DNA from 2 places in the Flintibacter sp. SJQ-8 genome. Region 1 is predicted to be linked to the other one. Evidence: predicted binding sites of a transcription regulator. Region 1 holds the regulator's gene; the other holds the start of a gene.
What was found. The regulator HrcA, encoded in region 1, represses chaperone genes, less so after heat shock. The targets are predictions, from matches to a motif close to TGTTAGCACTCNNNNNNNNNGAGTGCTAACA.

Region 1 (14,674 bases):
GAGAGGACCAGGGCGTCATACTCCCGTCGGGCGATGAGACCGTGGGGCAGGGAGATCTTGGCCGAGGGTCCACCGGTGCGGCACAGGGCCAGGACGGACTCCAGATGGACGGCGGAGCCGGTCCAGTCCCCGCTGCACAGGGCGTCCAGCAGCTGGCGCAGGGCGCGGACGGCCAGGGGGCCGGGGGCCTGGGCCAGGGCGGCGGCGGGGATGGCCAGACCGCCGTCCCGACGGACGGCACGGCCGGAGACGGCCCGGGCCTGGTCGGACAGATAGTCCTCGTCCGCCCGGAGGCGGGCGGCCAGATCGGAAACGCGGGGGGCGAAGCCGGGAAACAGGCCCTCTAACACGGGGACCACCTGGTGGCGGATGCGGTTGCGGGCGTAGGCGTCGTCAAAATTGGTGCGGTCCTCCCGGTGGGGGAGGGCGTAATAGCGGAGATAGTCCTCAATCTCCCGCCGGGTGGTGGTGAGCAGGGGGCGGATCAGATCGTCCCGGCGGGGGGCGATGCCCGTCAGCCCTCGCAGCCCGGAACCCCGGGAGAGGTGAAAGAGGATGGTCTCGGCGTTGTCGTCGGCGGTGTGGGCGGTGGCGATGAGATCGGCCCCCGCCTGTTTGGCTGCCTGACGGAGAAAGGCGTAGCGCAGGACGCGGGCGGTCTCCTCCACGCCGTGCCCGGTGCGGGCGGCCTCTTTCCCCACGTCGCCCTTTGCTTGGTACAACTGTACCGGCGGCAGCACCCGCCCGTCGGGCAGACGCTGCGCTCCGCAGCAGAGAGAGACGAATTGTTCCACAAATTTGGCGTCCCGTGTGGAATCTTCTCCCCGCAGGCCGTGGTCATAGTGGGCGGCGGAGAGAGAGAAGTTCAGGATGGGCCGCAGGTGATACAGGGCGTGGAGCAGGCAGACGGAGTCAGCTCCGCCGGACACGGCGCACAGGACATGGCTGCCCGGGGGCAGGAGGGCGGCGGAGGAGATGAGTTGTCGCATTTGCTCCAGCATGGCCGGGCCTCCTTAGGATTCGCTGTGCTGCCACTCGATGTCGCTGAAGGAGGTGAAGTCGGGCAGCCATTGCAGCTCGATGGTGCGGGTCTCGCCGTGGCGGTTTTTGGCGATGATGCACTCGGCCAGGTTGGGGTTCTCTGTGTCCTTGTTGTAATAGCCCTCCCGATAGAGGAACATGACGATGTCGGCGTCCTGCTCGATGGCGCCCGACTCACGCAGGTCAGACAGCATGGGCCGCTTGTCCGTGCGGGACTCGTTGGCACGGGACAGCTGGCTTAAGCACAGGACGGGGACGTTCAGCTCCTTGGCCATGATCTTCAGGGAGCGGGAGATGTCAGAGACGATCTGCTGGCGGTTCTCCCCCTGGCGGGTCTTGCCCCCGGCGGACTGCATCAGCTGGAGGTAGTCGATGACCACCAGCCCCAGGTCCTCTACCCGGCGGCACTTGGCGTTGATGTCGGCCACGGTGACGGAGGAGTCGTCGTCGATGAGGATGCGGGAGTGGTTCAGGGAGTCGGCGGCCACGGCGATCTTGTCCCAGTCGTCGTCGGTGAGCTTGCCGGTGACCAGCTTTTTGTTGTCCACAAAGCACTCGCTGGAGATAAGGCGCAGGGCCAGCTGTTCCCGGCTCATCTCCAGGGAGAAGAAGGCCACCTGCTTGCCCGATTTTTTGCCCGCGTCCAGCAGGATGTTCAGGGCCATGGAGGTCTTGCCCATGCCGGGGCGGGCGGCCAGGAGGATGAGGTCGGACTTATTCAGGCCCGAGATGGCCCGGTCTAAGTCCCGCAGGCCGGTGGACAGGCCGGGGATGGCGCTGTCGCTGGCGGCCAGCTCGGCCAGGCGGTCATACACGTCGATGATGACGTCGGAGATGGGGGTCAGGCCCCGGGCCGAGCGGCCCTGGCGGATGGCGTAAATGCGCTGCTCCGCCGCCTCCAGAATGTCCTGCCCGGTATCAGAGCCCTGGCGGACCATGTTCAGCAGGTCCCCCGCCGTCTCCGCCACCCGGCGCTGAAGGGTGTTGTCCTTCAGGATGTCGATATACTCTTTGACGTTGGCGGCGGTGGGGGTGGTGTCCATGAGCTGAAGGAGATAGCCCCGGGACTGGTTCTCGTCATAGACGCCGTTTTGCTTCATGTTCTCCAGCACCGTGACCGGGTCGATGGTCATGGAGTAGTTGAACATGGAGTAGATGGTCTCGTAGATGTCCCGGTTCTGCTGGAGATAGAAGTCGTCGGGACGGAGCTTGTCGATGACCTCGGGCACACAGCGGGGGTCGATGAGCATGGAGCCCAAAACGGCCTGCTCGGCCTCTACGCTGTGGGGCAGCTGGCGCAGCAGCAGCTCCTCCTCTTCCGTTGCCATAGGGATCGCCTCCATATCTGGATCAAGCTGGATCAGGAAAAATAAAAACAGGAAAAGTGAAGAAACGCGGCCAGGGTTCAGGTGGCCGCGTTTTTGTCCGCTTTAGGAGCGGGAGAGATTCAGGCTTCGGTGACCATGACGCTGACGGTGCCCACCACTTCATAGCCCAGCTTGGCCTTGATCTGATAGCCGCCGCAGGCCTTGATGGGCTCGTCCAGGACCAGCTTGGTCTTGGCGATGTTCACGCCGTGCTGCTGGGAGAGGGCCTCGCTGACCTCCTTGGCGGTGACGGCGCCGAACAGACGGCCACCCTCGCCGGCCTTGGCGGCGATCTTCACGGTCAGGTCCTTCAGCTTTTTGGCGGTGGCCTCGGCCTCGGCCTTCTCGGCGGCCTCCTGAGCCTTGCGGGCCTTCTCCTGGAGCTTCATGGTGTTCAGGTTTTCGGCGGTGGCGATGACGGCCAGCTTTTTGGGCAGCAGGAAGTTGCGGGCATAGCCGTCGGACACCTCCACCAGCTGGCCCTTCTTGCCCTGGCTCTTTACGTCCTGTGTGAGAATGACTTTCATAGTTAAAACCTCCAGTAGATGTCTTGTGCTTTCCGCCCCGCAGGGGCGGGAAACACGAATTTATTTCTCGAAGTATTGATCGATGGCTTCTTTCAGCTCCTGGGCCACCTCGTCCACGCTTTTGCCGGACACCTGGCCCCCTGCCGCCGCGGCGTTGCCGCCGCCGCCCAGTTTTTCCAGAATGACCTGGACGTTGGTGTCCCCCATGGAGCGGGCGGACAGGTTGACCTTGTCCCCCTCGGGGGCGATGACGAAGGAGGTGTCGATGCCCATGATGTTCAGCAGCTCGTCGGCGGCCTGGGCGGCGATGATCCGGCCCACTGGCTGGCGGCTGACGGCCAGGGCGATGTGGTCCCGATAGAGTTGGGCGTTCTGGATGAGGGCATATTTGGCCACCGTGTCGGCCAGGTCGTTCTGATAGAGCTTTTTCACCTTGGCAGTGTCCGCGCCGGAGCGGCGGAGGAAGGCTGCCGCCTCGAAGGTGCGGCCACCGGTGCGCATGGTGAAGTTCTTGGTGTCCAGCACGATGCCGGCCAGCAGGGCCTCGGCCTCGGACCGCAGGATCTGGTTGGGCTCCACAATGTATTGCAGCAGCTCCGTGACCATCTCAGAGGCGGAGGAGGCATAGGGCTCGTGATAGTTCAGGGCGGCGCCTTCGATATAGGTGGCGGCCCGGCGGTGGTGGTCGATCACGGCCACCCGGTTGCAGGACTCCAGCAGCTCCGCCGCCTGGACCTGGTCGGGCCGATTGGTATCCACCACGACAGCCAGGGAGCGGGAGTCGGCGATGAGCAGGGCCTCCTGGGCGGTGAGGAAGCAGTCCTGATACTCGGGCAGGGGGGCCAGGCGGTCGATGAGCTCCTGAGCCGGGGGCGGCGAAGCCTCCTTGATGATGTGGACGGGGACGCCGTTTTTCCGGCACAGGGCGCACACGCCCGCCGCCGCGCCGATGCAGTCGTTATCCGGGGAGCGGTGGCCCATGATGAACACCTGGGAGGAGTCGGACACCAGAGCGGACAGGGCGTTGGCCATGACCCGGCTCTTTACTTTCGTGCGCTTCTCCGTCTCCTTGGAGCGGCCGCCGTAAAACTCGAAGGTGAACTTGTTGCGGATGACGGCCTGGTCGCCGCCCCGGGACAGGGCCATGTCGATGGACAAGTTGGCAAACTGGAACAGCTCCCGATAGTTCTCCCCGTCCTTGCCCACGCCGATGGACAGCGTGGCGTTGATGCCGCTGGGGTTGACCACCTGGTGGATGGCGTCCAGAATGTCGAACTTGTCTTCAATGAACTTAGCCAGATATTGCTCGTCAAAGACGAAGAGATAGCGCTCCCGCTGATAGCGGCGGAGCATACCCCCGGACTCGGCCACCCACTCGTCCAGGCGGGCGTCGATCTCAGACACCAGGGCAGAGCGCTGGTTCTCCGTCAGGTTTTTCATCAGCTCGTCATAGTTGTCCAGCAGCAGCACGGCGGCCACGGGGCGGGTGGCCTGATACTGGTCCCGGATGAGGGAAAACTCGGTCACGTCCACCCAATAGGTCGTGGCCAGAAAGCCGCCGCTGCGGCCCCCGGTGCGCACCAGATGGCCAAAGACCAAAAACCGGCGGCTGCCATACTCCACCTCGGTGGGGCACTCGTTTTTGCCCTCCATGAGCCACCGGGAGTCGAAGCCGGGGATGAGGGCGGACAGCTTGGCGTCGAACAGGTGCTCCCGCTCGCCGGTGAGCTGGAGAAAGCGGTCATTGGTCCAGATGATGTCGTCGCTCTCCGGGCGGAAGATGATCATGGGCAGGGGGGAGTTGGCCATGGTGTCTTTGGTGGCGGTGTCCACCGTGCCGGTGACGTTTTCCAGATAGCGGGCGATCTCCCGGCGGCAGCGATTAGAGTGCTGCCGGCTGTAGACAGACAGGGCCAGGACCACGGCCAATTCGACCACGGCCAGGGGGATGGAGAAAAAAGCGGAGATCAGGGCGAACAGGACCAGACAGACGAAATACAGCTGAAAGCTGGGTTGAAGCAGCCGCGCAAGTTTCCGGTTCAATGGAAATGTCTCCTTTCATAGGCGGGACGAGGCCCACGTCACTCCCCCGCACGGGGAGAAAAGGGGAAAATACAAGCCATTATAACAGATGCGGCGGGGGAAAACAAGTCTGTCAGCCCTGGGCACGGAGCAGCTGCTCCACCTGCTGAAGCTGCTCCACCGTGTTCACGCCCAGCATCTCGTCGGGGGCGCAGGTGTCGCACAGGCCCACCCGCAGGCCCTGGGCCTTCAGCAGGGCGGGGACGTCGGTGAGGTACAGCTCCCCCTGGGCGTTGTTGTTGTTCAGCTGGTCCAGCACCCGCAGCAGGGCGGGGACGTGGAAGACATAGGTGCCGGTGTTCACCTCGGTGACGGCGGCCTGCTCCGGGGTGCAGTCCCGGGCCTCCACGATGCAGCGGAAGGTGCCGTCATTCTCCCGCAGCACCCGGCCATAGCTGCCCCCCTCGTCCAGGCGGGCGGAGAGCATGGTGCAGGCGTTGCCCTGACTGAGATGGGTGTCCACCAGGGCGCGGAAGGTCTCCTGCCGCATCATGGGCGCGTCGCCGCAGCAGACGATGAGATGGCCGTCGAAGCCCTTCAGCAGGGGGGCGGCATACTGCACGGCCCCGCCGGTGCCGTTTAACGTCTCCTGCACGGCGTGGGGGTACTGGGGGAAGGCCTCCAGCACCTTCTCCTTCTTCCAGCCCACCACCAAAATGATATCCTCCGGGGGGAGGAAGGACAGGCCCCGCAGCACATAATAGAGCATGGGGTGGCCGTCCGCCTGACGCATGACCTTGGGCAGGTCGATGCCCTCGGTCTGCAAACGGGTGCCCTTGCCGGCGGCCAGCACCAGGGCCTTTACATTATGATCCATGTGAAAGTCTCCTTTGTTGATTTGGGGGTCTTAAAGCCATCGAAAGCCGGTGTAGGGGCGGCTATCAGCCGCCCGACGTGTCGGCGCTCCGGTGTCGCGGGCGGATGATATCCGCCCCTACAGAAGCTTTGTTCTTTCAACCGGAATCCCCCCGCCGCTTTGCGGCCCTCCCCCCTTTGACAAGGGGGGCTGATGATGCGGCCTTTTAGGCCCCCTTGTGAAAGGGGGCTGGCATCGCCAACGGCGATGACTGAGGGATTCGTCCTCTGATTTACAACGCTTCGCCCCTGGTCCAGAGCTTGGGCAGGCGGAGGTAGAAGTCCCCCTTGTCCTCCCAGACCAGCAGCAGGCAGCCGTCCTTGACGGAGACGGCGGCGGGCTGATCGGGAAGAAACTCGTTGCTCACGCCGATGGGGAAGCTGCTGGTCATGTTATAGTCGGTGAGGGGGTATTTCAAATTGGACAGGGTGACCCCGTGGGCTGCGCCGCTGCTGCACAGCACGGACAGATAGCCGGACATGGCGGGGGGGAAGGTGAGGGAGCCGTCCCGCAGGGCGGTGACGACGGTCTTCTCCCCGGCCAGAAAGCCCACGGCCCCCTGGGTGCTCAGCCAGTCCAGCAGCTGGAGGTTGCCCAGGGTGTGCTCCAGCCGCCCGCCCAGGCCGCCCAGCAGCACAAAGCGGCGATAGCCCATGTCCAGGCCCCGGCGCAGGGCGAAGACCATGTCGGTGTCGTCCTTCTCGGCGGGGAGCCGGGTGACGTTGGGGTGCTGGGGCGTATAGCCCAGGGAGTCGAAGTCCCCCACCACCAGGTCGGGGGTGACACCATAGGCCATCAGGGAGTCATAGCCCCGGTCGGCGGCAATGACATAGTCCCCGGGGGCGGGGGAGGGGCGCAGGGACAGGGACAGAGACATGGCCCCCACTACGTAACAGATGCGGTCTTGATTTGCCATAACGGACCTTCCTTAATTCACTGCGTTTTCTGATCCACCGCCGCCGGGAAAGGGGATCATATCGGGTTCGGCGGCTTGAGGTGGAGCGAATCAAATTCATTATAGCACAGATGCTCCCGCTTTTGAAATAGGAAAGACATATTTGGGGCCCTTTTCTGCAAAATTTCCTGGGGGAGCCGTTGACTTTCCTGATGGCAGCAGATAGAATGATAACGCGATTAGAAAAACGGGCGGCTTTGGCCGCCCTTGATTTTCATACAGGAGACAAGAACATGACGGGACATTATTTGGACAACGCGGCCACCACCCCCGTGCGGGCGGAGGCGGCTCAGGCGGCCATGAAGGCCATGACGGAGGAGTGGGGTAATCCCTCCGCCCGCCACGCCCTGGGCAGCCAGGCGGCGGAGCGGGTGAAGCAGTGGCGGAGCGAAGTAGCCGCCGGACTGGGCTGTCTGCCCGAGGAGGTGGTGTTCACCTCCTGCGGCACCGAGAGCGACAACTGGGCCATCCGGGCCGCCGCAGAGCTGGGCAAGCGGAAGGGGAAGCACATCATCACCACCGCCATCGAGCACGCGGCGGTGCTGGAGCCCTGCCGGGCCCTGGAGCGGGAGGGCTATGAGGTGACCTATCTCCAGCCTGACCGGAGCGGGAATATTACCGCCCGGCAGGTGAAGGAGGCCCTGCGGCCGGACACCATTCTGGTGTCCATGATGCTGGTGAACAACGAGCTGGGCACCATTCTCCCGGTGGCGGAGACGGCCCGGGTACTGAAAGAGGCCGGCAGCGGGGTGCTGCTCCACTGCGACGGGGTGCAGGGCTTTTTAAAGGTGCCCTTTACCCCGAAAGAGCTGGGGGTGGACATGCTGAGTATCAGCGGCCACAAGATCCACGCCCCCAAGGGCATCGGGGCCATGTATATTCGGAAGGGCCTGAAAATTTCGCCCTTCATCCGGGGCGGCGGACAGGAGAACGGTTTGCGCTCGGGCACCGAGGCCACGGGGCAGCTGGCCGCACTGGCCGCCGCCGTTACCGCCGGACGGGCCACCCTGGAGCGGGACCTGGCCGCCATGGCCGACCTGAAGCAGTATGCCGTTGATCGGCTAAAGAGCGCCGTCCCCCGGGGGAAGGTGCTGGTGGAGGGGGGCGCGCCCCACATTTTGCCCATCAGCCTGGTGGGCTATAAGAGCGAGGTGGTGGTGCGCTTTTTAAGCGACCGGGGGGTGTATATCTCCTCCGGTTCCGCCTGCCACAAGGGCAAGCCCAGCCATGTGTATGCCGCCCTGAAGCTCCCAAAAAAGGAGCAGGACGGAGCCCTGCGGCTGAGCTTCTCCTATGACACCACCCGGGAGGATATCGATGCCCTGGTGGAGGGACTGCAGGCGGCTCAGGCGCAGCTGTTCCCCTCTATGTCTTAACTTGCGGCCCAAGAGGCCCTAACAGGAAGGAGAGAGACCGTGTTTTCTTATATGAAGCAGCGGCCTGGTTTTTATAAAGAGGTGGTGGCCCTGGCCACCCCCATCGTGCTGCAAAACTTGATCACCAGCGCCCTGGGCATGGCGGACACTTTTATGGTGGGTATGCTGGGGGAGACCCCCATGGCGGCGGTGGCCCTGGCCAACATTCCGCTCTATGTAGTGCAGCTGTTTATCTTCGGCGTACAGAGCGGCGCCACCGTTTTGCTGAGCCAATATTGGGGCAAGCAGGACATGGGCGCCATCAATCGGGTGATGGGCGTGTCCATCTGGATCGCCGTTTCCATCACGGCCCTGTTTGCCGGCATATTGCTGGTGTGTCCCATCCCCTTTTTAAGCCTGTTCGGCAACCAGGGGGAGGTCATTGCGCTGGCCGCCCAATACGGCAAGCTGGCCGGGCTGTCCTATGTCTTTTCGGCGCTGACCATGATGTATGTCACGGCCTATCGCAGTATGGAGCGCCCTCAGCTGGGTCTGTATATTCTGATGGTATCCATGACGCTGAACACCTTCTTGAACTGGGTGTTTATTTTCGGCAATCTGGGCGCGCCCGCCTTGGGAGTGCGCGGTGCGGCCCTGGCCACCCTCATCGCCAGAAGTGCGGAACTGGTCATCGTGGTGGTGCATCTGCTTACGACAAAATTCTTCCGGGTGCAGCCCGCTCTGGTGCTGCTGCCCGGCCTGGATATGGTCAAACGATTTGTCCGCTATGGCGGCCCGGTGGTGTGCAACGAGACCTTGTGGGGACTGGGCACCTCTATGTTCGCCACGGTGATGGGTCACATGGAGGGCTCCACCGAGATATTGGCCGCCTATACCATTGCGGGCAACGTGGAGAAGATCTGCATGGTGTTCTCCTTTGGCATCGCCGCCACCGCGGCCATCATCATCGGCCGGGAGATCGGTGCGGGGCGGACTGACCAGGTATACAACACCGGCCTGACTCTGAACACACTGGCCGCCCTGTGCGGAGCCTGTCTGGGGGTGCTGCTGTGGCTGTTTGCCCGGTTTGTTGCTCCAGTGTGGGTATTCCCCCTGTTCCACCTGTCCGAGGGGGCGGAGTCGGTGGCTACCATGATGATCACCGTGATGGCCCTGTATATGACGCTGAAAGACTTTAACAGCGTGAACATCGTGGGCGTGCTCCGGGGCGGCGGCGACGTGCGGGCGGCCACCCTCATCGACATCGGCCCCCTGTGGACCTGCGCCATCCCCTATGCCGCCATCTGCGGCCTAGTGCTGCGTCTGCCCGTGCTGTGGGTGTATCTGGCCTTCCCCCTGGAACAGGTCATCAAGTGTTCGATGGGCATCAGCAGACTGCGCTCCGGGAAGTGGATCAGAGATGTGACGGGGGTAAAAACGATGGAGTGAGTTAGCCTTCCCCTCATCCGTCACGGCTTCGCCGCGCCACCTTCCCCCAGGGGAAGGCATCTGTAATAAAATTAGCAATGCCGGGGCTTTTCTGCAAGGGAAGCCCCGGCGTTGTTTTGTTTAAAATAAATTCATAAAGTGCCTATTGACAATTCTCCACCCCGGGGGTATATTATCTTTAGCACTCGGGAAGAGTGAGTGCTAAGAAACGAAAGCGAAAGGAACGGCGGCGCAATGGAACTGACAGAACGGAAAAAGCGAATATTGCAGGCCATTGTAGAGACCTATATCGAGACCGCCGAGCCGGTGGGCTCTAAGGTCGTGGCCGAGAAGGCCCGGCTGGATGTGTCCACCGCCACCATCCGAAATGAGATGGCCGACCTGACGGAACTGGGGCTGCTGGAACAGCCCCACACCTCCGCCGGACGCATCCCCTCCGCTGCAGGCTATCGCCTGTATGTGAACGAGCTGATGGACCGCCACCAGCTGACCCTGCAGGAGACCGAGCGGATCAACCAGGCGCTGAACGTGAAGATGGAGGAGCTGGACCGGGTCATTGACCGGGCGGGCAAAGTCCTCTCCCAGATCAGCGACTACCCCGTGTTCACTGCCGCCACAGTGAAAGACCAGGTGACGGTGAAGCGGTATGACCTGCTGGTGGTAGAGGAGCGGGCGTTCATCGCCGTGGTCATGACGGACAACAGCGTGGTGAAAAACAAGCTGGTCCACGTGGCCGAGCCGGTGTCTGACACCCAGATCCAGCTGCTGTCCGCCGTGCTGAACAGCTCCTTTGTGGGCGTGTCCCGGGAGGAGATGGAGCAGACCCTGGATAAGATGGAGACCCGGACGGCGGCTGCCGCCTTTGACCTGATCTCCATCGTGGTACAGTTCGCCCAGGAGGTGCTGGCCGAGCAGGGGAACCAGATGGTCCATACCTCCGGCATCGCCCACCTGCTGGAGCACCCGGAGTATCACAGCCTGGACAAGGCCAAGCCCCTGATGACCTATCTCAGCGAGGAGAAGGACGCGTCCAAGCTGCCGGTGCCCATGACGGGCAAGAACATGGATATCCTCATTGGTCCCGAAAACGTCAGCGAGGCCCTGAAAGACACCAGCGTGGTGATGGCCAGCTATGACATCGGGGACAATATGAAGGGCGTGATCGGCGTGGTGGGTCCCACCCGCATGGATTATGCCAAGGTGACGGCCCGCCTGTCTTACTTTGCCGAGAGCCTGACCAAGATGTTCGGCAAGGGAGAGCTCCCCGCCGGGGAGAAACAGCAGGAGCTGGGGCCGGAGCATCTGGACGAGAATGAGAACTAGATAAAAGGAGCGCACAGCTATGAGCAAGAAGGAAAAGCAGAACGAGACGCTCCAGCAGGAGCCCGTGGTGGAGGAGCAGGACGTCAAGCAGGAGGCGGCAGCCGAGCCTGAGGAGACGGCAGTCGATCCGCTGCTGAGCGAGCTGGAGTCGCTGAAGGACCAGGTGGCCGGGCAGGAGGACAAATACCTGCGCCTGGCGGCGGAGTATGACAACTACCGCAAGCGTACCGCCAAAGAGAAGGAATCCCTGTGGACCGACGTGAAGGCGGACACCGCCGGGGCCTTCCTCCCCGTGTACGACAACCTGGAACGGGCCCTGAAACAGGACACCGCCGACGAGGCCTTTAAAAAGGGCGTGGAGATGACCATGAACCAGCTGAAAGAGGTCTTGACCAAGCTGGGCATCACCGAGATCCCTGCCCAGGGCCAGCCCTTCGACCCCAAGTATCACAACGCGGTGATGCATGTGGAGGACGAGAGCCTGGGCCAGAACGTGGTGGCCGAGGTGTTCCAAACCGGCTTTCAGTGCGGCGAAAAGGTCATCCGGTTCGCCATGGTGAAAGTGGCAAACTAAAAAATAGTTTTCCCCATCCGGCGGTAAGACCGGCGGGGAAATGACGATAGTTACTTTGTAAACAACACACTTTTTCATATATTGGAGGAATTGATTATGTCTAAGATCATTGGTATCGACCTGGGTACTACGAATAGCTGCGTGGCGGTGATGGAGGGCGGCGACGCCGTGGTCATCCCCAACGCGGAAGGCAACCGGACCACCCCCTCTGTGGTGGCTTTCTCTAAGGACGGCGAGCGGATGGTGGGCCAGGTGGCCAAGCGCCAGGCCATCACCAACCCCGACCGCACCGTGATCTCCATCAAGCGTGAGATGGGCACCGACTATAAGGTGGACATCGACGGCAAGAAGTACACCCCTCAGGAGATCAGCGCCATGATCCTGCAGAAGCTGAAGTCTGACGCCGAGGCCTATCTGGGCCAGCCCGTCACCGAGGCGGTCATCACCGTCCCCGCTTACTTCACCGACGCCCAGCGTCAGGCCACCAAGGACGCCGGCAAGATCGCCGGTCTGGACGTGAAGCGTATCATCAACGAGCCCACCGCCGCGGCCCTGGCCTATGGCGTGGACAAGGAGACAGCCCAGAAGGTCATGGTGTATGACCTGGGCGGCGGCACCTTTGATGTGTCCATCCTGGACATCGACGACGGCGTGATCGAGGTGCTGGCCACCGCCGGTAACAACCGCCTGGGCGGCGACGACTTTGATAAGTGCGTGATGGACTGGATGGCCGCCGAGTTCAAGAAGGCCGAGGGCGTGGACCTGACCGGCGATAAAGTCGCCATGCAGCGCCTGAAGGAGGCCGCCGAGAAGGCCAAGATCGAGCTGTCCGGCGTCACCTCCACCAGCATCAACCTGCCCTATATCACCGCCGACGCCACCGGCCCCAAGCACCTGGACCTGACTCTGAGCCGTGCCAAGTTCGACCAGCTGACCGCTCACCTGGTGGAGGCCACTGCCGGTCCTGTGCGTCAGGCTCTGTCCGACGCGGGCCTGAGCGGCAACGACCTGGCCAAGGTCCTGATGGTGGGCGGCTCCAGCCGTATCCCCGCCGTGCAGGACATGGTGAAGAAGCTGACCGGCAAAGAGGGCTTCAAGGGCATCAACCCCGATGAGTGCGTGGCCATGGGCGCTGCCCTCCAGGGCGGCGTGTTCACCGGCGACGTGAAGGACCTGCTGCTGCTGGACGTCACCCCCCTGTCCCTGGGCATTGAGACCATGGGCGGCGTGATGACCAAGCTCATTGACCGCAACACCACCATCCCCGTGAAGAAGAGCCAGACCTTTACCACCGCCGCCGACAACCAGACCTCCGTGGAGGTCCACGTGCTCCAGGGCGAGCGTGAGATGGCTCAGTACAACAAGACCCTGGGCCGCTTCAACCTGGACGGCATCGCTCCCGCCCGCCGGGGCGTGCCTCAGATCGAGGTCACCTTCGACATCGATGCCAACGGCATTGTGAACGTGTCCGCCAAGGACCTGGGCACCGGCAAGGAGCAGCACATTACCATCACCTCCTCCACCAACATGTCCAAGGACGACATCGACAAGGCCGTGAAGGAGGCCGAGCAGTTCGCCGCCGAGGATGCCAAGCGCAAGGAAGAGGTCGACATCCGCAACCAGGGCGACCAGATGGTCTATCAGACCGAGAAGACCCTGGAGGAGATGGGCGACAAGATCCCCGCGGGCGACAAGGCCAGCGTGGAGGGCGCCCTGGGCAAGCTGAAGGAGACCCTGAAGGGCACCGACACCCAGGCCATCAAGAACGCCACCGAGGAGCTGACCAAGGCTTTCTACGCCGTGAGCGAGAAGCTGTATGGCCAGCAGGGCGGCCAGGCCGGTCAGCCCGGCCCCGACATGGGCGGCCAGGCCCAGCAGGGCGGCGCTTCCGCCGGTCCTGACGTGGTGGACGCCGACTATGAGGTCGTGGACGACGACAACAACAAGAAGTAAGCCTCTGGAGGAAATAAGACCCTCTGGAGCGCCGAATACAAGAATATTGCTTCGGTGGGGCGGGAGGTATCCTTCCGCCCCACTCGGGGCGTTCAGGCGGGCGCATAAGGTCGCTCCGCCGTGGGGAACGCGGCGAGGGGACGCACAGAGCGTCCGCCGTTTTCGTCCCTCCTGATACAGAAGGTGAAGAGATATGGCAGAACAGAAACGAGATTTTTATGAGGTCCTGGGCGTGAGCAAGACGGCCACGGACGAGGAATTAAAGAAGGCCTACCGCAAGCTGGCCAAGAAATATCACCCGGACATGAACCCCGGGGATAAAGAGGCCGAGGCCAAGTTCAAAGAGGTGAACGAGGCCTATGAGGTCCTGTCTGACAAGGACAAGCGGGCCAAGTATGACCAGTTCGGCCACGCGGGGGTGGACCCCAACTTCGGCGCCGGTGGATTTGGCGGCGGCGGGTTCGACATGGGGGACATCGACCTGGGCGACCTGTTCGGGTCCTTCTTCGGCGGCGGCTTTAGCGGGGGCGGCTTCGGCGGCCAGCAGCGGGCCAACGCCCCCCAGCGGGGGGAGAGCCTGCGGGCCAACCTGACCATCTCCTTTGAAGAGGCTGCCTTTGGCTGCAAGAAGGAGATCGAGCTCACCCGCACGGAGGAGTGCCAGGACTGCCACGGCTCCGGCTGTCAGCCCGGCACCACGGCGGAGGTGTGCCCCGACTGCCGGGGCGCGGGCGTGGTGCGCATCCAGCGGGGCGGCGGCGGCTTCGCCTTTACCAGCACGGCTCCCTGTCAGCGGTGCCGGGGCACGGGCAAGATCGTCCACAGCCCCTGCAAGAGCTGCGGCGGCGCGGGCGTGGCGCGGAAGAAGCGCCGCATCGAGGTGAACATCCCCGCCGGCATCAACGAGGGCCAGGCCATCTCCGTCCGGGGCCAGGGCAACGCGGGCAAGAACGGCGGCCCCTCCGGCGATCTGATCGTGGGCATCCGCATCCGGCCCAGCAGCATCTTCCAGCGGGAGGGCAACACCGTGCTGTATGAGCAGACGGTGTCCTTCTATCAGGCAACCATGGGCGCGGAGCTGGAGATCCCCACCATCGACGGCAAGGTGAAGTGGACCCTGCCCGCCGGGACACAGCCGGGAACGACTTTCCGCCTGAAGGGCAAGGGCATCCCCACCCTTCAGGGCCGTGGC
Region 2 (14,674 bases), on a different contig from region 1:
TGTAGCCCGCCTGGGCCAGCTCCTGGCTGCCCCACTGGGACAGGCCGTCGCATTTTGTGGTGGTGCCGTTGCAGAATTTTGCACTCAGCGGCTCTACAAAGCCCACCCGGCGGATATAGTCGTCGAAAAATTCGTCCACCACCTGGCTGATGGGCTGAAAGATGTCCCTCCCCCGGATAAATTTCTGGTCATAGGCGGTGGTAGAGGTGATCTGAAAATCATAGCCCCGGCTGGGATAGAACTCGGTATACACCCGGTTCAGGGCAAAGGAGACGATGGCCAGCACGTTGGCCCGGATGGCCGCCGGCTCCCAGGTGGGGTAGATCTCGCTGGAGGCCACGTTTTTCACATAGTCGGGAAAGCTCACCGTCACGTTCTCCGCCGCCTGATCCGGGGCACCCAGATGGACGGTGATGGTGCGGGGGATATAGGGAAAGATCACCGGCATCCCGTCACCTCACAGATCCTGGGCGGGAATATCCCGCACCGTCCGCTGCTGCAGGCTGCTCTGTCCCCGCTCCAGCGGAGTCAGCTCCATGTTCTGTACCGTCTCCACGCCGGGGAATATCTGCACCCCGTCCACCTGCAGCATGGCATAGCCCGGGTGCTCGGCCCACACGCTGCACACCGAAAAGCACTTCGGGCCGTCCGCCGCCCCGGGGGCAATGCTCTCCTCAGCCGCCGGGGCCGGGATGTCCACAGAGGTAATGCGCCCGCTGCTGTCTGTGGTCTGAAGACTGAGCAGGCGGTATCGCCCGCCCTCCCCCTTCTGCAGCACCGCCACCGTGGACCCCTCCAGCGGCAGCTCCGCCTGGGTGGTGTACACCCGCACGCTCAATCTGCCCGTCCGTTGTTCCATAGTCTCTCCTCCCGTTCTGGCAGTTTGCCCATGCTATGCCCCAGAAGGCCCGTTTGTGCCGATTCTACAAAAGACAGCAAAAAGCTCCGCCGCCCCACAGACCTGCTGCGGGGCGGCGGAGCTTGATTTGATTCGGGTGAGAGAGGCGCGGCGGCTCAGCTCAACTGGAACTGGCCGGTGTACAGGCGGTAATACCGGCCCTGCTTTTCCAGCAGCTGCTCGTGGTCGCCCTTCTCCTCGATCTCGCCGTGCTCGATGACCACGATGCAGTTGGAGTTGCGCACGGTGGACAGGCGGTGGGCGATGACGAACACCGTGCGGCCCTCCATCAGGGCGTCCATGCCCTTTTGGATGAGCGCCTCGGTGCGGGTATCGATGGAGGAGGTGGCCTCGTCCAGGATCATCACCGGCGGGTCGGCCACCGCCGCCCGGGCGATGGACAGCAGCTGCCGCTGGCCCTGGGACAGGCTGGCCCCGTCCCCGGTGATGACGGTGTCATACCCCTGGGGCAGGCGGCGGATGAAGGAGTGGGCGTTGGCGCTCTTGGCGGCGGCGATGCACTCCTCGTCGGTGGCGTCCAGGCGGCCATAGCGGATGTTGTCCATAATGGTACCGGTGAACAGGTGGGTGTCCTGAAGCACCGCGCCCAGGGATCGGCGCAGGTCGTCCTTGCGGATGGAACGGACGTCGATGCCGTCGTAGGTGATAAGGCCGCCCTCGATCTCGTAAAACCGGTTGATGAGGTTGGTGATGGTGGTCTTGCCCGCGCCGGTGGAGCCGACGAAGGCGATCTTCTGGCCGGGGTTGGCGTAGACGGACACGTCGTGGAGGACCCGCTTGCCGGGCACATAGGAGAAGTCCACGTGGTTAAAGCGCACCGCGCCCTTCAGCTCCACATAGGTGGCGTCCTCCCCCTCCACGCAGCGCACCGCGCCCCGGATGGGGTGCAGGCCCATGCTGCCGTCGGGGCCGGGGTATTTCCAGGCCCAGCCCTTGTTCTCTCCGGCAAGGTCGGCGTCGGTGGGCAGTTCCACGGCGGTCTTGTCGGGCAGATTCAGCACCCGCACCAGACGCATGGGCTGGGACTTGGGCACCTTCCAGGCCCAGGTGCCCGTGCGGGCCTGACCGGAGGCCAGAGGGGTGAGCACCCCGTTTTCTTTTCTGGCCCGGACCAGGGTCACCTGGCCCTGGTCAGCCTCGGGCTGGGTGTCCATCACCTCGAAGATGCGCTCCGCGCCCGCCATGGCGGACAGCAGGGTGGTCATCTGCTGGGAAATCTGGTTCATGGGCTGGCCCACCTGCTTGGAGTAGTTCAGATAGACCACCAGGCCGCCCAGGTCAAAGCCCTGGAGGATGGACAGCAGGCCGCCCACCGCCGCTGTCAGGGCATAGCTGATGTTCATCAGGTTGCCGGACACGGGCATGATCATGGTGGAATAGAAGTTGGCCTTTTGGGCAGAGTCCCGATAGGCCTCGTTCAGCTTTTTAAAGTCGGCCTTGGCCTGCTCCTCGTGGGTGAAGGCTTTCACCACCTTCAGGCCCTCGATGGTCTCCTGAATGCTGCCGTTGACCTTGCCCAGGGCGGCCTGCTGCTGCTGATAGAAGCGGCGGCTGCGCCCGCCCAGCTTTTTGAACAGGGTCATGGTCAGGGCCAGCACCAGGGCGGTGACGATGAACAGCTTCCAGTTGATGATGACCATCATGGCCACCAGGCCCACAAAGGTGAAGCAGCTGGACAGCATAGACACCACGCTCTGCTCCAGGGCCAGCTGCACGTTGTCCGCGTCGTTGGTGAAGCGGCTCATCAGCTCGCCGTGGGGGTGGCGGTCAAAATAGGACAGGGGCAGGTTTTGCAGCTTGTCAAACAGGTCCCGGCGCAGGCGGTTCACGCCACGCTGGGCCAGCTGGACCATAATGGCCGACTGGCCATAGGTGGCCGCCGCGCTGAGCAGCTCCACGGCGATGAGCACCAGAACCGCCTTGCCCAGCCCGGCAAAGTCGGTGCAGCCCGACCAGACAAAGTCGTTGATGATGCCCCGCATCATATAGGAGCCGCCGATGTTGGTGGCCACGGACAGCAGCAGAAAGGCCAGCACGGCCAGCAGAGGCAGCTTGCTGCGGGTGAGATAGCCCAGCAGACGGCTCACCGTCTTTTTCAGGTCCTTGGGCTTTTGATAGCCCCCACGGGGGGCGCGATTGGGTCCCGGCATTATTCACCCACCCCTTCCTGCTGAGAGCGATAGATCTCCTGATAGATGCTGTTGCTGGCCAGCAGCTCCTCATGGGTGCCCTGTCCGGCAATGTGGTCGTCGTCCAGAATGATGATCTCGTCGGCATACTGCACCGAGGAGATGCGCTGGGCGATCATGATAACGGTGGTGCCCTTCAGATTCTTGGCGAAGGACTCCCGGATGGCCGCGTCGGTGGCCGAGTCCACGGCGGAGGTGGAGTCGTCCAGGATGAGGATGGCGGGCTTGCGCAGCATGGCCCGGGCGATGCACAGGCGCTGCTTCTGGCCGCCGGAGACGTTCACGCCCCCCTGGTCCAGCACGGTGTCGAACCCGTCGGGGAAGGACATGATAAAGTCATAGGCCTGGGCGTCCTTGGCCGCCTGGATCATGTCCTCCTCGGTGGCGTTGGGGTCGCCCCACAGCAGGTTCTCCCGGATGGTGCCGGTGAAGAGCACGTTGGTCTGGAGCACCATGCCGATGCGCTCCCGCAGCTCCTCCAGGGGATAGTCCCGCACGTCCACCCCGTCCACCAGCACCTGGCCGCCGGTGACGTCGTAGAAGCGGGGGATCAGGTTGACCAGGGAGGACTTACCCGTGCCCGTGCCGCCCACGATGGCCAGGAACTTGCCCGGCTCGATGGAAAAGCTGATGTGAGAGAGCACGTCGTCCCCGGTGCCGGTGGCCTGATATTTAAAGGACACATCCCGGAACTCCACCGCGCCCCGGGGGGCGGGCAGGGCGTTCTGCTCAGCCTGGGGCCGGTCCTGGATGGAGGGCTGGGTGTCCAGCACCTCCTGGATGCGGGCGGCGCAGGCCTGAGCCCGGGAGAGCTGAAGCAGGGACATGGCCACCATCATCACGCTCATCAATATCTGGAACACATAGTTCAAAAAAGCCTGAAGACGGCCCAGGTCAAAGGCGCCCCCCATGACCATCTTGCCGCCGAAATACAGCCCGGCCACGGTGGCCGCGTTCATGGCGATGATCATCACGGGCATGATGGCGATGATGCGCATGCCCACGGACAGTCCGGCCCCGGTCAGGTCATCGTTGGAGGTTTTGAACTTTTTCCGCTCGTGGTCCTCCCGGACAAAGGCCTTTACCACCCGGATGGCCACCAGGTTCTCCTGGAGGGTGTTGTTCAGGTTGTCGATCTTGGTCTGGAGGACCTTGAACAGGCGGGTGCAGGTGTACATCAAAAGGCCGATGACGATCATCATCAGGGGGATGATGACCACCAGGATCAGGGCCAGTTTAGCGTTGAGGTAGCAGCTGACGGCGGCGGCCACAATAAGCATCACCGGGGCCCGCACCAGCATCCGCAGGCCCATGGCCAGCATCATGGTCATGTTGTTCACGTCGTTGGTCATGCGGGTGATGAGGGAGGCGGAGGAGAAGCGGTCAATGTCCGCAAAGGAAAACTCCTGCACCTTGTCAAACAGGCACTGGCGCAGATTGGCACCAAAGCCCTGGCTGGCAAAGGCCGCGTATTTCGAGGCCAGCACGCCGCAGGTCATAGACGCCGCGGCCAGCACCAGCATCAGCGCCCCCAGCTTGAAGATCAGCGCCACATCCCCGGCGGGGATGGCCGTGTCCACGATCTGGGCCATGACCAAGGGGAGCAGCAGCTCGCAAATGACCTCCAGGACGATGAGAATGGGCGACTTCAGCGCCTCCTTCTTATATCCCTGGAGGTGGGTCATAAACAGGGAAAGCAAATTAAGATTCCTCCTTTTTGACTTGGGGCGCGTCAGACGCGCAGGGGCGGCGCAGGTTCTCCAGCATCCGGCGGCGCAGGGCCAGCAGCTGGTCCCGCTCCTCCCGGGTGAACCCGGCCAGCATCCGCTCAGACACGGCCTGAAAGGCCGCCTGACAGCCCTCCACCGCCGCGCGTCCCTTGTCTGTCAGCATCACCCGGTTGCGCCGGGCATCCTTCTGCCCCGGCTCCCGGCGGACATAGCCCCCTCGCTCCAGGGATTTCAGGGAGTTTGCCACGGCGGCGGGGGAGATATGCAGCAGCTCGGCCAGGTCCCGCTGGGCGTGACCCTCCGGGTCGTCGCTCTGATAGCCCTCTAAAATGGTCAGCAGCATGGGGTGGCCGATCTCACTTAACCCCCGGCGGCTGAGCTCCTCGCTTACGGCGCTGCGGTGGGCGTGGTTGATCTGCTGACTGAGCAGCTCCAGCTGATCGCTGGGTATGGGCATGACGAAGCCTCCTTTCACCGGCGGGACGGCCGTCCCGTCTTTTTCATTAACCTATTTATCATTAAGGTGCTTATCATTCTACCACGCAGTTTTTCAATGTCAACGGCTTTTCCCCATCGTTCAAATTTTGTTTATATTTTTCGGACAAGCGCCGAATCTGCCCCAGTGACCAGGGAAAAAGGTCAGCTATTTGCCCACAGATTGGGGGCTGTTCCGGCATAAAATATCCCCGGGAACGCACAGCGGCGCGCCCGGGGATGGCTTGTGTGGATGTTCGGTTTACTCCACCGTCAGCTGGCCGTCCTTGCAGTCCACGGTGAGGACCTGGCCGGGGTTCACCTGGTCGGCGATGATCTTCCGGCTGATGAGGGTCTCCACCGTGTGCTGGAGATAGCGGCGCAGGGGACGGGCGCCATAGACGGGGTCATAGGCCTCGTCGATCACGTGGGTCTTGGCCTGGTCGGTGAGGCGGACGGTGAGCTGCTTGTCCTCCAGACGGCGGTTCAGCTCGTCCACCATCAGGTCGATGATGTGGGTGACGTTGTCCTTCGTCAGGGGCTTGTAGAACACGATCTCGTCCAGACGGTTCAGAAACTCGGGGCGGAAGGAGCGCTTGAGCAGTTCGTTCACCTGGTCCCGGGCCTGCTGGCTGATCTCGCCGTCGGGCTGGATGCCGTCCAGCAGGAACTGGCTGCCCAGGTTAGAGGTGAGGATGATGATGGTGTTCTTAAAGTCCACCGTGCGGCCCTGGCTGTCGGTGATGCGGCCATCGTCCAGCACCTGGAGCAGGATGTTGAACACGTCGGGGTGGGCCTTCTCCACCTCGTCGAACAGGATGACGGAATAAGGCTTGCGGCGCACCGCCTCGGTCAGCTGGCCGCCCTCCTCATAGCCCACGTATCCCGGAGGAGCGCCGATGAGACGGGACACGGAGAATTTCTCCATATACTCGGTCATGTCGATGCGGACCAGGTTCTTTTCAGAATCGAACAGGGCCTCGGCCAGGGTCTTGGCCAGCTCGGTCTTGCCCACGCCGGTGGGGCCCAGGAACAGGAAGGAACCGATGGGCCGCTTGGGGTCGGCGATACCGGCCCGGCTGCGCAGGATGGACTCAGACACCAGGCGCACGGCCTCGTCCTGGCCCACCACGCGCTTGTGGAGGATGTCCTCCAGGTGGAGCAGCTTCTCCCGCTCCCCCTCCATCAGGCGGGAGACGGGGATGCCGGTCCAGCGCTCGATGATGCGGGCGATTTCCTCCTCGGTGACCTTATCCCGCAGCAGGGAGCGGGCCTTGCCCTCGTTGGCGATCTTCTCTTCCTCCTCCAGCTGCTTCTTCAGCTGGGGGATCTTGCCGTATTGCAGCTCGGCGGCCTTCTCCAGGTCATACTCCCGCTGGGCCTTCTCCAGGGCGGCGTTGGCCGCCTCCAGGTCCTCCCGGAGCTTCTGGACCTTGCCGATGGCCCCCTTCTCGTTGTCCCACTGGGCCTTCTTGGCCTTAAACTCCTCCCGCATGTCGGAGAGCTCCTTCTGGATCTCGGCCAGGTGCTCCTGCGACAGCTTGTCGGTCTCCTTCTTCAGGGCGGCCTCCTCGATCTCGTGTTGGATGATCTTCCGCTGGATCACGTCCAGCTCGGTGGGCATGGAGTCCATCTCAGTGCGGATCATGGCGCAGGCCTCGTCCACCAGATCGATGGCCTTGTCGGGCAGGAACCGGTCGGTGATATAGCGGTTGGACAGGGTGGCGGCGGCGATGATGGCCCCGTCGGTGATCTTCACGCCGTGATACACCTCATAGCGCTCCTTCAGGCCGCGGAGGATGGCGATGGCGTCCTCCACCGTGGGCTCATTGACCATAACGGGCTGGAACCGGCGCTCCAAGGCAGCGTCCTTTTCGATATACTGGCGGTACTCGTTCAGGGTAGTCGCGCCGATGCAGTGCAGCTCACCACGGGCCAGCATGGGCTTGAGCAGGTTGCCCGCGTCCATGGCGCCCTCGGTCTTGCCCGCGCCCACGATAGTGTGCAGCTCGTCGATGAACAGGATGATGCGGCCCTCAGACTTCTTCACCTCGTTGAGCACGGCTTTCAGCCGCTCCTCAAACTCGCCCCGGTACTTGGCGCCGGCGATCAGGCTGCCCATATCCAGGGCGAAGATGGTCTTGTCCTTCAGACTGCCGGGCACGTCGCCCTTCACGATCCGCTGTGCCAGGCCCTCGGCGATGGCCGTCTTGCCCACGCCGGGCTCACCGATGAGCACGGGGTTGTTCTTGCTCTTCCGGGACAGGATGCGGATGACGTTTCGGATCTCGTCGTCACGGCCGATGACGGGGTCCAGCTTGTTCTGGCGGGCCCGCTCCACCAGGTCGGAGCCATATTTCTTCAGGGCGTCATAGGTCTCCTCCGGGTTGTCGCTGGTGACCCGCTGGTTGCCCCGGACGGAGGCCAGGGCCTGCATCACCTTTTCCTTGGTGACGTTATAGGTGCGGAACAACTCCTTCAGGGCGCTGTTGGCGCTGTCCAGCAGTCCTAAAAACAGGTGCTCCACAGAGATATATTCGTCCTTCATGGACTTGGCCGTCTCCTCGGCGGCGTTCAGGGCCCGGTCCACATCCTGGGCCACATAGACCTTGTCCGCCTCCCGGCCGCCTCCGGAGACCTTGGGCAGCTTGTTTACTTCCGCCTGCACCGCCGCCAAAAAGCTGGGCACGGTCATGCCCATGGCGGTGAGCAGCTGGGGGATAAAGCCCTCCTGATCGGCCACCAGGGCAAGCAGCAGGTGCTGCTGCTCGATCTGCTGCTGGCCATATTGCTGGGCCAGGCTCTGAGCGCCCTGGATGGCGGCGAGGGATTTTTGCGTCAGTTGGTTCATATTCATGGAAGAAACCTCCTTGGTTCTGGTTTCCGAATGGATCTTAAATTTTAGCACTCGTTAACTTTGATTGCTAATTTCATTGTATAACAAAACCCTCTCGCTGACAAGAGGGTTTTGTAAAAACCTTCGTGGGTTTGTGGGGAAAATTACTGGGTAATCACTGGATGGAGATGCTGCGGCGCTCCGGCTTCACGGCGGAGGCCTTGGGCAGGGTCAGCACCAGCACGCCGTTTTCAAAGGCGGCTCGGATGCCCTCCTGCTGGATGGCGGACACGTCAAAGCTCCGGCGCACGTCGCCGGCCCGGCGCTCCCGGCACACATACTGGCCCACGTGCTGCTCCTCCTCCCGGTGGGCGGCGATGGTGAGCACGTCCTCCTTAATCGTCAGGGAGATGTCCTCCTTGCGGAAGCCGGGCAACTCGGCCTCCATGCGGTAGCCCTCCCCCTGGTCCAGAATGTCCACACAGAAGGGGACGGGCTGCTGGGGCTGGTTGGAACTATATTGTCCGGCGCGGTGGTCGGTGGGGATCAAAGTATAAAACATGGAAAAAACTCCTTTCAAGCTCTGGCCCGGCAGCGTCTCGCGGCTTTTCCCGGCCCGGAGGCCTTCTTAACTTTGTCCACAGTATACCGCCCGCCTGTGAACAATTCTTGCAGATATTATGTCTAAATTGTAAACATTAGCAGTCTCGTAATTTGAGTGCTAATATCGCAAGTGAGCCTTTCCGGCTCCCGGGGGATTTCTTTTTGGAAAAGTGTTGACATTCCCTGAAAAACATGCTATGATAGCCAACGTCCTCTGATTAGACAAGATGAGGAGAGATGTCCGAGTGGTTTAAGGAGCCGGTCTTGAAAACCGGTGACTCGCAAGAGCCGTGGGTTCGAATCCCACTCTCTCCGCCACTTTTTATCTCACAACTTCATACAAGCGCAATTGCTTGTAGCCATGCAGAAGTACCCAAGTGGCTATAAGGGGCTCCCCTGCTAAGGGAGTAGACGGAGAAATCCGTGCGAGGGTTCGAATCCCTCCTTCTGCGCCACGTCGGAGCAAGGTTTCACTTTGCTCCGACGTTTTTTAACCGTCTTTGACAAAGGTATAATAATAAATCACAACAAAAACCGAGCCAACCTACACTAAAACGCCACTTTTTGTATCAACAAAAGGGGCGTTTTTTTCATGGCTCGACAGGGAAAGGAGTGGTATCAATCAAAAATTAAAAATGGAAAGGGGGAATATTTTTCGCTGGCCGGGCCGTATGGTCTGGCCTTTTTTCATGCCACAAAAAAGGAGGTTAGCGAATGGCAGATGAAACATTGAACAAGGGCCCGGAGGGAGAAAAGCTCCCGGAGTCCCCAGCCCCGGATGGGCCCGGCGCACCGCCCGCGCCGGAACAGGCCGAACAGGTGACGCTCCCCGGTATGGGCGAGGGCGGCCCTGCTCCGTCTGGTAAGGTCATCAACCTGTCGGATGTGCGGGGTGATGATGATAAGGGCGGCAAGGCTCCCGCCGTTGAAGCGGAAAAGCCGGAAAAGCGCCGGGGCCGTCCGCCAAAGGAACAGGCGGAGCCGAAGTCTCCAAAAGCGGAAAAGACGGCCAAGCCCCGCGCAGGCCGCCCACCCAAGGGGGACAAGGCGGCCCGCGCCGAGGCTCAGCCGTCCACGCGAGACAAAGTGTCCCAAAGTAAAAAGAAAACCCCGGAAAAGGGCTCCGGCGGGATGGGCCCGCCCAAGTCTCCGCCAAAGGGCAAGGCCGGGCCCGTCAAAGCTGCGGCGGCCCCTGTCCCGGAGATCAACCTGCCGCCTACACCAGCCGAGCCGCCCCGCCCGGTTGAGGAGGGCAAGGTTGTCTATTTGAAATTGTCCGAGCTCCATGCGTTCCACACGTTCCGGGAGCATCCCTACAAGGTGCAGGACGATAAGGCGATGGATGACCTGGTGGGGACGATCAAGGAGCATGGCGTTATGACCCCCGCCACCGTCCGCCCGGAAAAGGACGGCCAGGGCTATGAGATCATCGCGGGCCACCGCCGTCATCATGGCAGTGAACGGGCCGGGCTGGATGAAATGCCCTGTATTGTCCGCAACATGACGGACTTTGAAGCCGTCCGGGAAATGCGGAACAGCAACAAACAGCGCGGGGAGCCCCTCCCCAGCGAGTTGGCCCGCCTGCTGGATTTGGAGGTGGAGGCTATCAAGCACCAGGGGGCCCGCCCCGGCAACAGCCAGGAGGAGCAGGCCCTGGGGAAACGCTCTGTTGAGATTGTGGGTGCGGATCACGATATGAACTATAAAAAAGTCATGCGTTATATCCGGCTTAATTCTCTTGTCCCGGAGCTCCTGGATATGACGGACGCCAAAAAGCTGGGCTTTATGCCTGCGGTTGAGCTGTCCTATATCCGCCCGGAAAACCAGCGATTGATCGCTGTTTCCATTGAGGGGGAGCAGTCCTCCCCCTCGGTCAACCAGGCCAAGCGGCTCCGGGAGCTTGACAAGGAGGGCAAGCTCAACGGCGATGTGATTGACGGGATTTTGAGTGAAGAAAAGAAGGAGGATCGCGGCGTGATTATTTCAACATCTGAACTGTCGAAGTATTTTGGCAAGGAGGTCACTCCCGCCAAAATGAAAGAACAGATTATGGCCCTGCTGGACGACTGGAAAGAGAAACAGCCGCCCGAACTGGCAAAGCCGGAGAAAAAGAACACTCTGGAAAAGTAACGGGGCTTTGCTTCGAGACACTTTGTCCCAAGGTGCCGGGCCCCGGAAAAGCAGGGCTCTGTGGTGATATATCCCCCGTCGCCGGGGATAAAAAAGCACAGTCGGAGGTGGGCTGTCAAGGGGGCGGAACGCCCCGCCGCTTGCGGTGGCTTGCCCTTGACGGCCTGCCCCGGCTGTGCTATCTCCGGCCACGTGGCGGGGGTATATCCTCCAGAGCCGCTCCCTTTCCCTGGATAGGGAAAGGGCGGGGGGATAGGGTTGACCCGGCCCAACAATTCAGTTACGGAGGTTTTGACGATGAAACGACCCCTTGCTTATATTACCGCCGCATGGTGCGGCGATGACGATGACAATATGGAACGGGCGGCGCGGTACTGCCGCATCGTGTACGAGGCGGGCTTTTCGCCTGTCTGCCCCGCGCTGTATCTGCCCCTGTTTCTCAATGATGCGGTGCCGGAGGAGCACAAGAACGGCATCGACATGGCCCGCGACCTGCTCCGGCGTTCCCGTGTGCTGGTGGTGTGCGGCCACTCTATCACCGAGGCGATGAAAAATGATATTGCGGTGGCCCAGCGGCTGGGGATCACAGCGACCACCCTGGACGGCATTTTGACGGTCAAGGGCCAGGGCCGCCACTAACGCGCCGGGCCCAGAGAACGGCGGCACTTGGAGACACTTTGTCCCAAGGTGCGCCGGGGAAAGGAGGGATATAGCTGGTTGACGAGGATGTTTCCAGACGTACCATAGCACTATCCATAAAGGCCAGCAAGCTGACGGCGCGGGTGCTGGCCCAGGCGCTCCAAGCGGCGGGCCGCAAAATTGCAAAGACCCGCCGGGAGCACCAGACGCCCCACGGCAGGCAAACGGTGCGCCAGCTCATGGCCCACGGAGCCGCCACAAACAGCATTGAAATTGAAGCTCCCCGGCAGTTTGACCGGGTGGCCCGCCGCTTCAATGTGGATTATGCCTTTTATAAAACCGGGCCGGACAAATACCTGCTGTTTTTCAAAAGCGGCCAGGCGGACGCGGTGACAGCTTGCTTTTCTGAATACTCCAAACGCCTGTTGAAGCGTTCCAAGTCCAGCCGTGTCCCCATCCGGGAACAGCTCAAACGGGCTGAGGATCAGCTTGCAAAGGAAAAGCCCCGGAAGAAAGAACGAGTAAAGGAGGCGGCCCGTGAGGACAGATAAACTCAAAAAGTATTTGATACCTAACATCCCCTATCTGTTTATCCTGTGGGCCTGTCTGAAACTGGGGACGGCCTACCGGCTGGCGGCGGGTGCGGATGTTGCTCATAAGCTCATGGGGCTGGGCCAGACCATTGGCCCGGCCTTTGCCGACTTTGCGCCGGGGCTTGCTCCCTTTGACTGGCTCGTTGGCATTGTGGGCGCGGCGGCGTTCCGTCTGCTGATCTACACGAAAAGCAAAAACGCCAAAAAGTACCGCCGGGATGAGGAGTATGGCTCCGCCCGCTTTGGAACGGAAAAGGATATAAAGCCCTTTGTCGATCCCAAGTTTGAGAATAATGTCATTCTCACCGGGACGGAATTTCTTACCATGAACACGCGCCCGAAAAATCCGGCCAACGCCCGGAACTTGAATTGCTGTGTCATCGGCTCGTCCGGCTCCGGCAAAACCCGGTTTTGGCTCACGCCCCAGCTTCTCCAGGCTCATTCCTCTTTCGTGGTGGTTGATCCCAAGGGCGGGGTGCTCTCCCAGGTAGGCCGCTTTTTACAGCGGCGGGGGTATAAGATCAAGATTTTTAACAGCATTGATTTTTCTAAATCCATGCACTATAACCCGCTGGCCTATCTCAAAAACGAGGCGGACATTCTCAAATTTGTGGATACGCTCATAGCCAACACAAAGGGGGACGGCAAGGAGGGCGATCCGTTCTGGACAAAATCGGAAACGCTTTTGTATTGCGCCCTGCTGTCCTATATCATTTTCGAGGGCCCCGCCGAGGATCGGAACATGAATACGCTGGTGGATATGATTTCCGGCATGGAGGTCAAGGAGGATGATGAAAACTTCCTAAACACCGTGGACTATATGTTTAAGGGCCTGGAAAAACGCAAGCCGAATTGCTTTGCTGTCAAGCAATACAAAAAATACAAGCTGGCCAGCGGCAAAACCGCAAAAAGCATTTTGATTTCCTGCGGAGCTCGTCTGGCTCCGTTTGACATCCCCCAGCTCCGGGAAATTATGAGTTATGACGAGCTGGAGCTTGACCGCATCGGAGATCGGAAAACGGCGGTTTTCTTTACTATTTCCGATACCACGCCCACCTATAACTTTATTGTGGCCCTGGCCTTTTCGCAGATGTTTAATCTTCTTTGCGAGAGGGCGGACAACGTACACGGGGGCCGTCTGCCCCATCATGTGCGGGTGCTGTGGGACGAGGCGGCCAACACGGGCCAGGTGCCAAACCTGGAAAAGCTGGTGGCGGTGATCCGCTCCCGCGAGGTGAGCCTGTGCCTGTTCTATCAGCAGTTGGCACAATGCAAGGCCATCTATGATAAGCACGCGGAGACCATTCTCGGAAATATGGACAGCGTGATCTTCCTGGGTGGCCGGGAGGCCAGCACAATCAAGGAAATTTCCGAGAACTGGCTGGGAAAGGCCACAATCTCCATGCAGACCGAGGGCCGCTCCCGCGGCCAGTCGGAAAGCTACAACCAGAATACCCAGCGGCTGGGCCGGGAACTGATGACCCCCAGCGAACTGGCGACCATGCCGGGCGACAAGTGCATTTTGCAGTTGCGGGGCCTGCCCCCGTTTTTCTCGCCCAAATACGATTTGAAGCAGCATCCCAACTATAAGCAAACGGCGGAAGCCGATAAAAAGAAAAACGCCTTTGACCTTGATAAACTCATAAACCGCCGCAGGCGGCCTGGGCTGAACGAGGCTTGTGAGGTGTACAAGGTGGCCGTGTCGGAAACTTCGCTCACAGACGAGGACGAGGACATCCTCAACTATGACGATGTGGACGATCCGGACGCTTTTGTATAAATATCGCTTCGGGACAAAGTGTCCCGAAGTGGCAACCTGCCGCCAGGAATGGCGGCTTTTTTCATGGCCGGGGCATCTCCCCGGAGAAAAGGAGGCTCTATGCAGTTTTTCGCATCTGCTATCGACACTTTACAGACCCTTGTTGTGGCCCTCGGCGCTGGCCTGGGCGTGTGGGGCGTAGTCAATCTGCTGGAGGGTTACGGTTCAGACAATCCGGGCTCCAATGCTCATGTGCGGTAAAGTAACAAATGATAATTTGATAGACAGCAGCCACTATTTCCGAAACACAGACCAATACGAAAAGCTGATGTGGGGATTTTCCTATATCAGCTTTTGTCTTTCTAAGCATTTTGGGGAAAGTGATGTATTTGTATCTTTCCTATTGACAGCCAGCCTTTGAAGTGATATATTTATCTCGACAAGCGACAAATACATCTCATCGGAGGACACCATTATGAAAAAAAGAACGAAACTCACAATTTGCCTGGGCGTGATATGCGCTCTGCTGGTAGCAATATCTTCATGGTACACGATAGCATTTAACAATTCAAGGTTTATTGTGCCTATGGATTTATCTGAATATGTTTTCAGAGTGCAAGACCTGCCTATGATTATTTCCGGCGTACTTCTTACCTTGTATATTGTGAATATTGTTGTGTTGTTTTTGGAATCTATTAAAACAAACAGGCGTAGGGAATTAACCTTGCAATCCACCAGAACAATAAATCCAAAACTGGGTTTTTTAGGTTTATTAGGATTTGCCGGATTTTTGGGATTTTGG

Region 2: the regulator HrcA is predicted to act here: its motif matches at 8,212-8,242, upstream of clpB (ATP-dependent chaperone ClpB).

What each region holds. Positions count from the first base shown of each region.
Region 1 is NZ_JBPJWR010000008.1:243,370-258,043, forward strand. It holds gene tilS (tRNA lysidine(34) synthetase TilS) at 1-1,001, opposite strand, end outside; gene dnaB (replicative DNA helicase) at 1,014-2,369, opposite strand; gene rplI (50S ribosomal protein L9) at 2,489-2,935, opposite strand; gene ACSAMP_RS06090 (DHH family phosphoesterase) at 2,996-4,978, opposite strand; gene ACSAMP_RS06095 (NTP transferase domain-containing protein) at 5,091-5,834, opposite strand; gene ACSAMP_RS06100 (thiamine diphosphokinase) at 6,106-6,789, opposite strand; gene ACSAMP_RS06105 (cysteine desulfurase family protein) at 7,062-8,204, shown strand; gene ACSAMP_RS06110 (MATE family efflux transporter) at 8,244-9,632, shown strand; gene hrcA (heat-inducible transcriptional repressor HrcA) at 9,867-10,955, shown strand; gene grpE (nucleotide exchange factor GrpE) at 10,975-11,529, shown strand; gene dnaK (molecular chaperone DnaK) at 11,626-13,482, shown strand; gene dnaJ (molecular chaperone DnaJ) at 13,676-14,674, shown strand, end outside.
Region 2 is NZ_JBPJWR010000016.1:647,238-661,911, forward strand. It holds gene ACSAMP_RS14605 (peptidoglycan-binding domain-containing protein) at 1-448, opposite strand, end outside; gene ACSAMP_RS14610 (spore cortex-lytic protein) at 458-859, opposite strand; gene ACSAMP_RS14615 (ABC transporter ATP-binding protein) at 1,015-3,069, opposite strand; gene ACSAMP_RS14620 (ABC transporter ATP-binding protein) at 3,069-4,808, opposite strand; gene ACSAMP_RS14625 (MarR family winged helix-turn-helix transcriptional regulator) at 4,810-5,295, opposite strand; gene clpB (ATP-dependent chaperone ClpB) at 5,575-8,169, opposite strand; gene ACSAMP_RS14635 (Hsp20/alpha crystallin family protein) at 8,324-8,710, opposite strand; tRNA gene ACSAMP_RS14640 (tRNA-Ser) at 8,983-9,069, shown strand; tRNA gene ACSAMP_RS14645 (tRNA-Ser) at 9,115-9,206, shown strand; gene ACSAMP_RS14650 (hypothetical protein) at 9,344-9,484, shown strand; gene ACSAMP_RS14655 (ParB/RepB/Spo0J family partition protein) at 9,466-10,881, shown strand; gene ACSAMP_RS14660 (DUF7768 domain-containing protein) at 11,179-11,520, shown strand; gene ACSAMP_RS14665 (PcfB family protein) at 11,664-12,071, shown strand; gene ACSAMP_RS14670 (VirD4-like conjugal transfer protein, CD1115 family) at 12,058-13,893, shown strand; partial or broken gene ACSAMP_RS14675 (Maff2 family mobile element protein) at 13,993-14,121, shown strand; gene ACSAMP_RS14680 (DUF2178 domain-containing protein) at 14,348-14,674, shown strand, end outside.